2 regions of the Paenibacillus sp. NPDC058367 genome follow, and region 2 is predicted to be linked to the other one. Evidence: a T-box and tRNA genes for the amino acid it is inferred to sense, from the RefSeq annotation. Region 2 holds a T-box; the other holds one or more tRNA genes.
The links. A T-box is a leader RNA that pairs with one kind of tRNA and senses whether it is charged. The one in region 2 lies ahead of metG (methionine--tRNA ligase), so its partner is inferred to be a tRNA-Met.
Positions count from the first base shown of each region.

Region 1: it has a tRNA-Met gene. The T-box ahead of metG (methionine--tRNA ligase) is inferred to sense a tRNA for this amino acid. The anticodon was not compared.

Region 1 is NZ_JBHXIZ010000003.1:605,553-611,818, reverse strand. Features, by position in the region: gene carB (carbamoyl-phosphate synthase large subunit) at 1-781, shown strand, start outside; gene pyrF (orotidine-5'-phosphate decarboxylase) at 892-1,638, shown strand; gene pyrE (orotate phosphoribosyltransferase) at 1,635-2,273, shown strand; gene ACFWMP_RS19600 (ABC transporter substrate-binding protein) at 2,838-4,325, shown strand; gene ACFWMP_RS19595 (hypothetical protein) at 4,438-4,602, shown strand; tRNA gene ACFWMP_RS19590 (tRNA-Met) at 4,685-4,761, shown strand; tRNA gene ACFWMP_RS19585 (tRNA-Ile) at 4,806-4,879, shown strand; gene ACFWMP_RS19580 (GNAT family N-acetyltransferase) at 5,605-6,060, shown strand; gene ACFWMP_RS19575 (GNAT family N-acetyltransferase) at 6,137-6,266, shown strand, end outside.
Region 2 is NZ_JBHXIZ010000002.1:426,687-432,952, forward strand. Features, by position in the region: gene htpG (molecular chaperone HtpG) at 1-1,248, shown strand, start outside; T-box leader at 1,384-1,645, shown strand; gene metG (methionine--tRNA ligase) at 1,690-3,336, shown strand; gene ACFWMP_RS12555 (LysR family transcriptional regulator) at 3,346-4,215, opposite strand; gene ACFWMP_RS12560 (ABC transporter ATP-binding protein) at 4,366-6,102, shown strand; gene ACFWMP_RS12565 (ABC transporter ATP-binding protein) at 6,099-6,266, shown strand, end outside.

The DNA.
Region 1 (6,266 bases), on a different contig from region 2:
CGCTAAGGAACTGAAGACGATTGGACTGGTCAACATCCAGTTTGTTATCTATCAGAACGAAGTATACGTAATCGAAGTAAATCCACGCTCCTCGCGTACGGTTCCTTTCCTGAGTAAGGTGACAGGAATTCCAATGGCGCATTTGGCAACCAAAATCATTCTCGGCAGCAAGCTGAAGGATGACGGTTATACAGAAGGTTTGTGGCCGGAAAGCGATTATGTATCGGTTAAAGTACCAGTGTTCTCTTTTGCGAAACTACGCAGAGTAGAACCTACACTCGGACCTGAAATGAAATCGACCGGTGAAGTTATGGGCCGTGATAAGTTGTATGCAAAAGCTTTATACAAAGGTCTGATCGGAGCAGGGATGAAAATTCCAGCTACTGGCGCTATCATCGTTACGGTGGCAGATAAAGATAAAGCAGAAGCTGTAGAACTTATGAAAGGCTTCCACTCCATGGGTTACAAAATCATTGCTACTGGAGGCACGGCACAAGCGCTTGAAGAAGCAGGCCTCAACGTAATGAATGTAAATAAGCTGGATGAAGGTGCGCCAAACATTCTCGACTTGATTCGTGGTGGGCAAGCTAACTTCGTCTTTAATACACTGACTAAAGGTAAAACGCCAGAACGTGACGGATTCCGAATCCGCCGTGAAGCGGTTGAGAATGGCGTCGTATGTATGACTTCACTGGATACAGTGACGGCACTTCTCAGAATGCTGCAGACGATTAACTTCTCGTCACAGTCCATGCCTGCTTTTGTCGGACAATTGAACTAATCTCATAAAGATGCATAGGGCGGTTTGCGTTTACGCAGACCGTTCCGCTATGCCTAGGGTCTAATAAATAAAGGGTGTGGATGTAGTCTGCACTGGATAGGAGCATGGTTATGGGAGTAGGAGAAGTAGAGTGGAAAGCGATGGCGAACCGTCTGATGATCGCTTTGGATTATCCTGATGTGACTGGAGCAAGAGCCTTGATCGATAAGCTGGCAGGAATTCCTTGCTATATGAAGGTAGGCATGCAGTTGTTCTATGCGGCAGGACCAGAATTTATTCAAGAGCTGAAATCTCGTGGCTATTCTGTGTTCGTTGACGTGAAAATGCATGATATCCCTAACACGGTAAAAGGTGGCGCTCAAAGTCTTACGAATCTTGGCGCTGATATGTTTAACGTACACGCAGCAGGAGGCTCAGCCATGATGGCTGCAGCACGCGAAGGAGCGGCTTCAGCAGTTAGTGCTAATGCTGCCCTTAAGATGCCTTTGATTATTGCAGTTACCCAGCTAACCAGTACGAGTCAAGAAGTGATGAATAACGAAATTGGGATCGCTGGAGAGGTAGCGGATACTGTGGTAAGATACGCCAAGCTGGCTGCCGATGCGGGTCTAGGTGGTGTAGTAGCATCGCCACAAGAGTCCGCAGCTATCGCAGAAGCTTGCGGCCCAGCATTTTGCACGGTTACACCAGGTATCCGGCCAGCAGGTGCTTCCTTGGACGATCAGTCCCGGGTTATGACGCCTGGAAAAGCCATTCGTCAGGGTAGTCACTACCTTGTTGTAGGACGGCCGATTACAGCTTCACCAGATCCACGTCACGCAGCACTAAACATTATTGAGGAGATGACCCTAGCATGAGCTCATTAAATAGAAGTGAACAAGTAGCAAGTTATTTGCTGGAGATTGGAGCAGTAGCGCTGCGTCCACAGGAGCCTTTTACATGGACCTCTGGTATCAAATCGCCGATCTATTGCGACAATCGTCTGACTATGGCTTACCCAGAAGTTCGTAACTATATTGCAGATGCCTTCGCTCAGCTTATTAAGAGCGAGTATCCGGACGCTGAAGTGATCGCAGGTACAGCAACCGCGGGTATTCCACACGCAGCTTGGGTAGCAGATAAGCTCAATCTGCCTATGGCTTATATCCGTGATAAAGCTAAAGGCCACGGCAAGCAGAATCAGATCGAAGGTCTGATTAAGCCGGGACAAAAGGTTGTTGTTATTGAAGATCTGATCTCCACAGGTGGAAGCTCCATCAAAGCTGCTCAGGCCGTGCAAGAAGCTGGTGCAGAAGTGCTGGCTGTACTCGCAATCTTCAGCTATGAGCTGGACCGTGCAGTGGATGCTTTTGCTGCAGCTGAAATGCCATTACAAAGCTTGTCCAACTACAGCACATTGATTGATGTGGCTCTTGCACAAGGTAAAATTGAATCGACGGACGTAGAAGTACTGAAGTCTTGGAGAAAAGATCCTTCATCATTTGGTGTTTAAGCTTAAATAAATGAGTATAGTTTAGGCGAGCCTCTCACTTTTCAGTGAGGGGCTTTTATTATTGTGAGGAGTGCGAATAAAAAGAGGGACACAACATTCTCAACTGTCATCCAAGACACGAATAGTTGTATTTTGTACACTTAAACTAACTCTCCTTAGTGGAATTGGCACTATAGTTGCACTTTGCGCAATTATTATCAGCCTAGTATCTGTCGAAACCTTCTAGTAACGGTTTTTAATTGTACAGAGTGCAATTAAAAGGAGAACCAAAATAAACTCGGCTCTAATAGTTGCAGAAAGTGCAATTATCCAGTCGTAGAGGGTAGGATTGTGTCGGTCAGCGGGAATGTAGCAAGTGAGCAAGTGTGAGTGGGAAAGTGGAGATCGTGTATCTGCAAAAGCTCCTAGTAAGATTTTTATGAGAATAATATGAAGAAATCGTAGTATAACTTTAAACGTCCTGTAACTTCCCTTCTTGATTAAAGCTTTATACTGTTACTAGGATTATGGATTATTTATCCATAAGATGTAGAAGAATCAAGTATTTTATGGGAGGATATAATAATGAATCATATAAACAACAATAAACGGCTCTGGCGCCGCTGGTTAAGCTTTGGGGTATGCGCTGCGCTGATACTACCACTAATCTCTGATGGGTGGAATACGGCTTGGGCTGAGCCTTCTAAGGCTTCAGTGGAGCAACGTGTATTGCGTATTGGGAGTCTATGGTCTGGGGAGGACGATTCGTTTTTTCGTCAGCAGTTTACAGATATGTATGAATTGCAGCATCCAGAAATCAAATTGGAGATTATTCCGGCTATAGATACGAATGACCTTCGGTACAATAACACCTCCTCAGACGCAAGCTCTGACAATTTGGAAAATATCCGAGCGATTATGGGCGGGGATAAGCCTGTTGATGTGATCGTCGGTGATAGCGCATTAGTGAAGAGTTTGGTAGATCATAATCTTGTCCAATCGCTGGAGCCGCTTATAGCGCGTGATCAGTATGATTTAAGCAATATGGCGCCTACAATGCTGAATGGAGTTCGTGAGCTGGGTAGAGGAAGTCTTTTTGCGTTGGCGCCGATCTTCTCGTCTAGTGCGCTTTTTTATAACAAGGGAATCTTTGATGCTGCTGGTGTGAGCTATCCAACGGACAAGATGACTTGGAATGAACTGTTTACACTGGCAGATAAGGTGACGAAGAAGTCATCTAATAAAGAAACTCGGATATACGGGTTCTCGATGAACCGTTACTTAAGTGATCCATTCTGGGATATGCAGAGCTATGTCGCACCGCTAGAACTTACGATGTACGATAATAAGGGTCAGCACATGACTGTAAATACCACACAGTGGAATCAGGCTTGGACTACTTACAGCCAGTTGGTTAAGAAACAAATTGTACCTGAGCTAAATGGGTTGGATTTTGCAGGAACAGAAGGGAATGCCTACAGTCCAATCCAAGGCGATCTGTTCCTCACAGGAAAAGCAGCAATGGTCGTTGGAGAATATGGTTATCTCAATGAACTGGCGGGAGTGGCCCGTAATGCTGCTAAGATCAAAAATTACAGTCCCATCAAATGGGGTGTGGTTACTGTACCTACCTTTCAGGAAAAACCGGATGTTGCCATTGGAACATGGCTTGGTAATATGATGGCTATTAGTTCTACGGCTACTAATAAGGAAGATGCCTGGGATTTGATTAAGTTCGTCAACAGTAATGAGGTTGCGAAAATTAAAGCTCATAACAAGAGTGAACTGACTTCCCGTAAGGATTATATTACCGCTCAGACCCCTTCTGTAAATTTGGAAGCTTTTTATACACTTAAGCCTTTACCTGCAACGGATCCTTTATTGATCAGTTTACAGATGCAGAAGCCTGGGATTAGCCGGATTAGCGATGTTGGACGTCAACTATTCATTGATGTTTATCAGGGGAAGAAAACCGTCGAGAATGCACTCAAAGCTTGGGAGAAGCAAGGGAATACCATGCTGGATACACTTGAAAAAGATCCCACGGTCTATTTTGACTCGATCGGTGAATGACTCTGGAATATGCCCTAAGCCACCAGTTTTCTGGTGGCTTATTTTGTGGAACTTGGGCATGATAAGTTCAGAGCGGTGTATCATAAATTTGCGAAAAGGAGAAGAGGGCATCATGAATTGGATATACTTCGCGAAACTGTTCAGGACCAGATTTCAAGCAGGTTGTTTGGCTAAAAGATTGGAGCAAGATGGCTGGATTTACGGTTATCATGACCCGCGTTTTGTAGAAATTTATCGATCCCGTAAGGGAAGGTACGGGGTTAGATTTCTGCCTTGAGAACTTTTATAAATTCTTCCTTGACGTAGACCCAATTTGTAATGTATATTATTTATTGTCGCTGTTTGAATATTTTTTCTGACGCGGGGTGGAGCAGCCCGGTAGCTCGTCGGGCTCATAACCCGAAGGCCGCAGGTTCAAATCCTGCCCCCGCAACCAATTTATTTACAACAGCAATTGTACATTCGGATATTTTTAGATCCGGGCCCTTAGCTCAGTTGGTTAGAGCGGTCGGCTCATAACCGATTGGTCGGGGGTTCGAGTCCCTCAGGGCCCACTTATCAAAAACCCTTACTTTGTAAGGGTTTTTTGCTGTCTATAGGGTTAGTGATATAAAGAAAATAGGATGGGGAAAGGCCGGGATTTTAAGTTTGCTAACGGATTTGCTAACGTGAATTATTTTTCTGCAGTTTCGAGCTGTTTTTCAGCGTGTTTATTCAGTCCTGCTTCAATTTTGTCAACGGCCTCTTCCAGTTTGATTGGGAGTAGGTGATTATCGTTCGTTTAACATCGCTGGAGTCATACCCAGTCGTTCAGCTACCTTGGATCTATATAGCCTCCACCAGCTAGCAACATACTAAGTCATTATCCTCATATGAGTCTCCATATTCTTTTTTATAAGCCTCGATTTGCTTGTAGCGTTCCTTAAGGTCATCAATAATATTCTGATAAAGTTTTACCCGTCGTATGGAATCATTCGTTTTCGGACGTTGAATGACTAAACCATCACGTGTCCAGTTGGCCGTCTGGATCACCTTGATTTATTTCTTTTCGAAGTCGATATCACCCAAGCGAAGTCCAAGGATCTCACCACGTCTTATTCCCGTATAAATTGTCAATGAAACACAATAGACTGGCGGGCGCCTCATCAAGCTAACAGGTAGTAAAGTTTAACTTAAAATAAACTTTCCGTTTCCCGCAGTTAACTTAAGGTGTAATCTGAAAGCACCTATTTTTGAAGGTGATACTCATCAAGAACCGTATTTATGAAGGAGTGACTTAATGCAAGCTATTAAATCTATAATAGAGTGTCCAGAGCGTCATATAGAGTTTGCTGAATATGTTAAAGAAAAATGGCCAAACGTTCAGAAGGTGGTACTCCCTAAAATTGACGAAAGTTTATCGGCTGAAGATGGTTTGCCATTAACATTTCTGCTATTAAAAAACGACAAAATAATTGGATTTTATCAATTGATTGAGCAGGAATATATAATTCGAAAAGATTTATCGCCATGGATTGCTCCTTTGTTCATTGACGAGAATGAGCGAGGGCAAGGTTTAGGTTCAGTATTGTTGGAGCATGCCAGAAAAATGGTGGGGCAATTGGGATATACGAAGGTTTATATAACGACTGATCATATTCGTTACTATGAGAAATATGGATTCAGAGAAATCGGTTTGGATAATTTTGAATGGGGACGACCCACCAAAATCTATGAACACGACACTATAAAGTAATTTATCGCAACATGGTTTGTTTGGGACTTAACTAACGGGAAACGATAGTTAAATCTACAGAGGGATGGTATCAAACATGGACTATGAAATCAAAATAGCAACCTTGGAACATAAAGAAATACTCAGCAACCTGTTACAATTCTATATTTATGATTTCTCAGAATTTATGGAGTTGCAGTTTGAGGAAAACGGAAAATATGGTAATT
Region 2 (6,266 bases):
GAGCAAAAGCCAAAAGAAGGCACAGAGAACGAGTTCGAGGAAGTTGTTCAAGAACAAACCGTGAACAGTATGGTGCCAATCTGGCGGAAGAACAAAAACGAGTTGACAACAGAAGATTACGATAACTTCTATGCAGAGAAACGTTACGGCTTCGATAAGCCGCTTAAACATATTCATATCAGTGCCGATGGTGCTGTAGTGTACAATGCAATCCTGTTCATCCCAGAAAATACACCGTTTGACTACTACACAAAGGAATATGAAAAAGGTCTTGAGCTCTATTCCAATGGTGTATTGATCATGAATAAATGTGCGGATCTGCTGCCTGACTATTTTAGCTTTGTAAAAGGTATGGTAGATTCAGAGGATCTTTCGCTAAACATCTCCAGAGAAATGCTCCAGCATGACCGTCAGCTGACTCTGATCGCTAAGAACATTAAGAATAAAGTGAAGAGTCAACTGCAAAGCTTGCTGAAGGATGAAAGAGAGAAGTATGAGCAGTTCTATAACGCTTTTGGCAGACAGCTTAAGTTTGGTGTGTACAACGATTATGGAATGCACAAAGAAACACTTCAAGATTTGCTGATGTTCTACTCCTCCAAGGAGAAGAAGCTGGTAACGCTGGACGAATATGTGTCAAGAATGCCAGAAGATCAGAAGTATATCTACTATGCATCCGGAGAGTCGATCGACAGAATCGAAAAGCTCCCACAGACCGAGCTTGTATCGGATAAAGGGTATGAAATTCTTTACTTCACTGATGATATTGATGAATTTTCGATCAAGATGATCATGTCTTATAAAGAAAAAGAATTTAAATCCGTATCCAGTGGTGATCTGGGTATCGAAGCAGACGAAGCGGACAAGCCAACGGAAGCGGAAGAGAACGAAAACAAGGAGCTTTTTGAAGCGATGAAGGACATCTTGTCCGGCAAAGTGAAGAATGTTAAAGCTTCCAAACGTTTAAAGACTCATCCGGTATGCCTCTCAGCTGAAGGCGAATTGACAATCGAGATGGAAAAAATCCTGAAATCGATGCCGAATGGGCAAGAGGTTCAAGCGGATAAGGTACTCGAAATCAACATCCATCACGAAGTCTTCCAGTCTTTGAAAGCGGCAGCTGAGAACGATAAAGAGAAGCTCGGTTTATACACGAACCTGCTGTACAACCAAGCTCTGCTGATCGAAGGATTGCAAGTTAGTGATCCTGTTCAATTCACCAATGATATTTGCAAAATCATGAAATAATTTAAACTACAGGGACCATCCAATTGTACGATTGGGTGGTCTTTTTTTATAAAAACTATGACGAATTCATGGTGCTTGAGCTTATGTATTGACTTTACTCGATAAATTAAGTATTATTTCCAGTAACTTGAATATTCAAAGGCAAAGAAGAGAAAGAGTACCACGGCAATTCTTTCTACAGAGAGCTCCGGTCGCTGAAAAGGAGTAAAGAAAAACCTTGGGAATATGGTCTCAGAGCTGCGCATCGAAACCTTTTGGGTTGTAGGCTGCGCCGGAATCTGCATCCGTTACAGTGCTAGGGTATAAACGTTTATTAACGTCGTACCTGAAGAGGTAAATGTCATGAGGCATTTATAAAATTAGGTGGTAACACGTGAGTAGAACTCTCGTCCTTTGTGGATGGGAGTTTTTTTGTTGTCTAAAAAAAGGAGGAGAAGGTTAATGAGTAATGTGTTTATAGGCGGTGCTTGGCCGTATGCGAATGGATCTTTACATCTTGGAAGATTATCAAGTGTGTTGCCTGGAGATGTGCTGGCACGCTATTTTCGCAGCAAGGGGGATAACGTTTTATATGTGTCAGGCAGCGATTGTCATGGCACACCTGTAGCGGTTCAGGCTGCTAATGAAGGGATCACACCCGAAGCTTTTGCAAGTCGATACCACGAAGAGTTTCTGAAGTGTTTTGAACAGCTGGGATTTAGTTATGATCTTTATACTCGAACGGATCAACAGCAGCATCATAAGGTCGTGCAGGAGTTGTTTATAGAGTTACTAAAGAATGGACATTTATATAAAAAAACCATAGCGCAATGTTACTGTGAGGCGGATCAGCGATTTTTGCCAGACAGATATGTGGAAGGGACTTGTCCAGTCTGTGGACAGCGGGCGCGTGGAGATCAATGCGATTATTGTTCTACGATTCTAGATCCTGCCGATTTATTGGACAGAGTCTGTAAATTATGTGGGAATACACCGACAGAACGGCCGACAGAACATTTATATCTTAGCTTATCTAAATTTCAATCCGAATTAACGGATTATGTAGACGAAGCAGTACACTGGAGAGAAAATGCAGTAAAACTGACCAAACGATATTTGAAGGAGGAGCTTCAGGATCGGGCAGTAACCAGAGACTTATCTTGGGGCGTAGATGTTCCTGTAGCTGGATTTGAAGACAAGAAGATTTATGTCTGGATTGAGGCGGTAAGTGGTTATTTATCAGCCAGTAAGCAGTGGGCTGCACAGTCTGGGCTGAGCTGGGAGGATTTTTGGTCAGAGGAACAAGAGGACATCACCGCTTATTATGTCCATGGTAAAGATAATATTCCTTTTCACACCCTGATATGGCCAGCCGTCTTATTAGGAGCAAGAGAACTACATTTACCGGATCGAATTATATCCAGCGAATATTTAACCCTTGAAGGGCAGAAGTTCTCCACTAGCCGTAATTGGGCAGTCTGGGTACCTGATATTCTAGAGCGGTATCATCCGGACTCTATTCGTTATTTCTTAATTGCCAACGGGCCTGAGAAGCGGGATACGGATTTTTCCTGGAGAGAGTTTATTTACAGTCATAATGGTGAGCTGCTTGGAGCATTTGGTAACTTTGTGAATCGTTCATTGGCTTTTGTAGATAAGTTTTATGAAGGGATCGTGCCAAGTGGAAAGTTAGATAAGGGGTGGAGCGATAACATTGACCTCTTGTATCTGGAGTCAGGACGCCTAATTGAAGCGGGAGATTTGAAGGATGCGCTCGAGTATATTTTCTTTTATGTACGTAAGGCAAATCAGTATTTTGATCGGCAAAAACCTTGGATTCAGGTAAAAGAAGATCAGGAGTCCTGTGGTTCTACAATATATACATGCGTGCAGATTATAGCTAATTTGGCGAATTTGCTGCATCCGTTTCTACCGTTTTCTTGTGAGAAGATCAGGGGATTCCTATCGCTTGAACTACCGAATTGGAAGCCCCGCTCGGTTCCCCCTTATCAACAGGTAACTGATTTGCAATTGTTGTTTGAACGAATTGATATTACTTGTATTAAAGAAGAGGAGGATAGACTAGTTCAACAACAAGTGAATAAATAGCGAAGATTCTTAACCATTCTTAAAGCTTTCAATAAACTTGGAAGCTAGTGATGATAAGTATTTATCTTTGATCCAGACGGCGGCGACCCGCGTGCGAAGCGACTCACTACTGATTTCTTTATAGATCAAATTACGATTACTCGTTAATTCGAAAGCGGATTTGGGGATAATTCCGATGCCGAGACCAGCATTTGCCCAGAGCAGTGTTGTTCGCGCATCATCATTCATACAGAATATTAGCGGATCAAAACCATTCTCAAGACAGGTTTCCCGGATAAGCTGCTCAAAACGGCGGTAGATAATGAGCGGCTTATCTTTTAACTCACCGATCTCAACAAAGTTTTCATCTGTTTTCCAGTCATACTCTGAAGTCATTACGGCAATCATAGGCTCAGCTTGTGTGTAAAGACATTCTAAATTTGTAGCATTAAAGGGTGTCCGGACAATGCCAATCTCGACAATGCCCTTGTTCAAAAGGTCGATGATTCTGAAGGTATTCCCTTCATGGATTTCAAATTTAACGCCTTGATACGTTTTGTGGAACTCACATAGTCGATCTTGGAGCAGGGTCGCTCCTGAGGAAGACACAGTGCCAATGGCGAGAGTTCCTTTTAAGCCTTTGACAAAATCATTGAGCTCCCGGGCGGTGGAATCAGCCAGCTCCAGAATTTGTTGGGCACGGTCACGCAAAATGGCTCCTGCTTCGGTAAGTTGTACACTGCGCGGACCTCGATCTACAAGCTTGACGCCTAGTTCTTCCTCAAGCAGCTTAAGCTGCTGACTGAGCGGAGGCTGAGCCATTTGCAGCTTTCTGGCTGCAGAAGTAATCTGCCCTTCCTCAGCGATAGCCATAAAATATTTAAGCTGTCTAATATCCATAAAAAAATCCTCCGAACTTGAGATATGTTAATCGTATGGGAGCGATACGAATCCAATATTATTAATATGTGAGTAGATATGCCATAATCATAACTGTTATTATACATATTTCAAGTGCTTAAATACTTCTTATGTTGGGTGTGGATGACGTTGTTTAAAATTGCAGTCTATTTAAAACCGTACAAAAAAGAAGCCATCATCGGTCCAATCTTCAAGCTGATGGAAGCGATTCTGGAGCTGATTTTGCCTACCATTGTCGCGTTAATCATCAATAACGGGGTAGGAAATCATGACAGTGCTTATGTATACCGTATGGGTGGCCTGATGGTGCTGATGTCTCTGCTTGGCTTCGGTTGCTCCATGGTGTGCCAATACTATGCAGCACGAGCATCTCAGGGATTCGGCACGACGCTTCGTAATAAAATGTTCAAATATATTACATCTTTATCGTACGCTGAGCTGGATACGTTCGGTACGCCTACGCTGATTAACCGGATTACCAATGACGTAAACCAGCTGCAGATTGCAGTGGCTATGCTGATTCGCCTGGTTATTCGTGCGCCGTTTATCTGCATCGGGGCTATCATAATGTCCATGATTTTGGATTTTAGATTATCGCTGATTTTAATAGCGGCAACGCCGGTTTTTGGCATTATATTATATTTTATTATCACTCGAAGTGCACCTTTGTATCGAAAATACCAGCAGAAGCTGGATGCCCTTGCGCTCGTTCTTAGTGAGAATTTGTCGGGGATACGAGTCATTCGTGCTTTTGCGAAGAGACGTACAGAAAAAGAACGTTTTGATGCCTCATCTGAGGATTTAACCACTACAGCGATCCGGGTCTCGCGGATTTCCGCTTTACTTGGACCTATGACGACACTTGTAGTAAATGCGGCGATCATAGCTATTTTATGGGTAGGTGGAATTCACATTGATGGGGGGCGATTGTCTCAAGGTGAGATCATTGCCTTTATCAATTACGTCACTCAAATCTTGCTGGCACTTATAGTGGTCTCCAACTTGGTCATTATTTTTACAAAAGCCTCATCTTCTGCTAATCGTGTGAATGAAGTGCTGAGTGTCAAAGCATCCGTGTCCGAGGACGGGAATGTTGTGATGACTGAACCTGATCATACCGCTCCTGCCATATCATTCGATCATGTATCGTTTGGTTATAATACAACAGGAGAATTGGCATTAGAGGATATTTCGGTAGTCATTAACCGCGGAGAAACTGTGGGGCTGATTGGCAGTACGGGTTCTGGTAAATCTACTTTCGTGAACTTAATTCCACGTTTTTATGATGCAGTGCAAGGTGAAGTTAAAGTGGATGGAGTGAATGTCAGAGATTATAAGCTGCATCAGCTTCGAGAGAAAATAGGGATTGTGCCGCAAAAAGCAGTGTTGTTTACAGGAACAATCGCTGAGAATATTCGTTGGGGTAAGGAAGACGCAACCGAGGAAGAAATCATGCAAGCAGCCTCTGTTGCTCAGGCGGAAGAGTTTATTCGTAAATTGCCAGAAGGATTGAATACGCAGGTATCACGTGGCGGACTTAATTTATCCGGGGGGCAAAAGCAGCGCTTGACCATAGCTCGTGCAGTGGTAGGTAAGCCGTCGATTCTAATTCTGGATGACTCCTCCAGTGCGCTGGATTTCGCTACTGATGCGGCTCTACGTAAAGCGCTCAAAGAGAGCAGCCAGCAAATGACCGTTCTCGTTGTCTCGCAGAGGGTGAGCACTGTAAGGCAAGCGGATAAAATTATGGTATTTGAGGAAGGGCGGATCGCCGGTATCGGAACCCATGAGGAGCTGATACGTGGTTGTGAAGTGTATAAAGAAATCTGCCTGTCCCAGCTATCGAGTGAGGAGTCGGGCCAATGAACAAAAACAACATTTGGAAAAGACTAATTGTATATACAGGACATTATAGAAAAATAGCTATTGGGGCAGTTATATGCGCGTTACTCAGTGTGATCGCCAGTCTAATCGGACCACTACTTATCGGTAAAGCCATTGATTTTATGATCGGACCGGGAGAGGTGGAT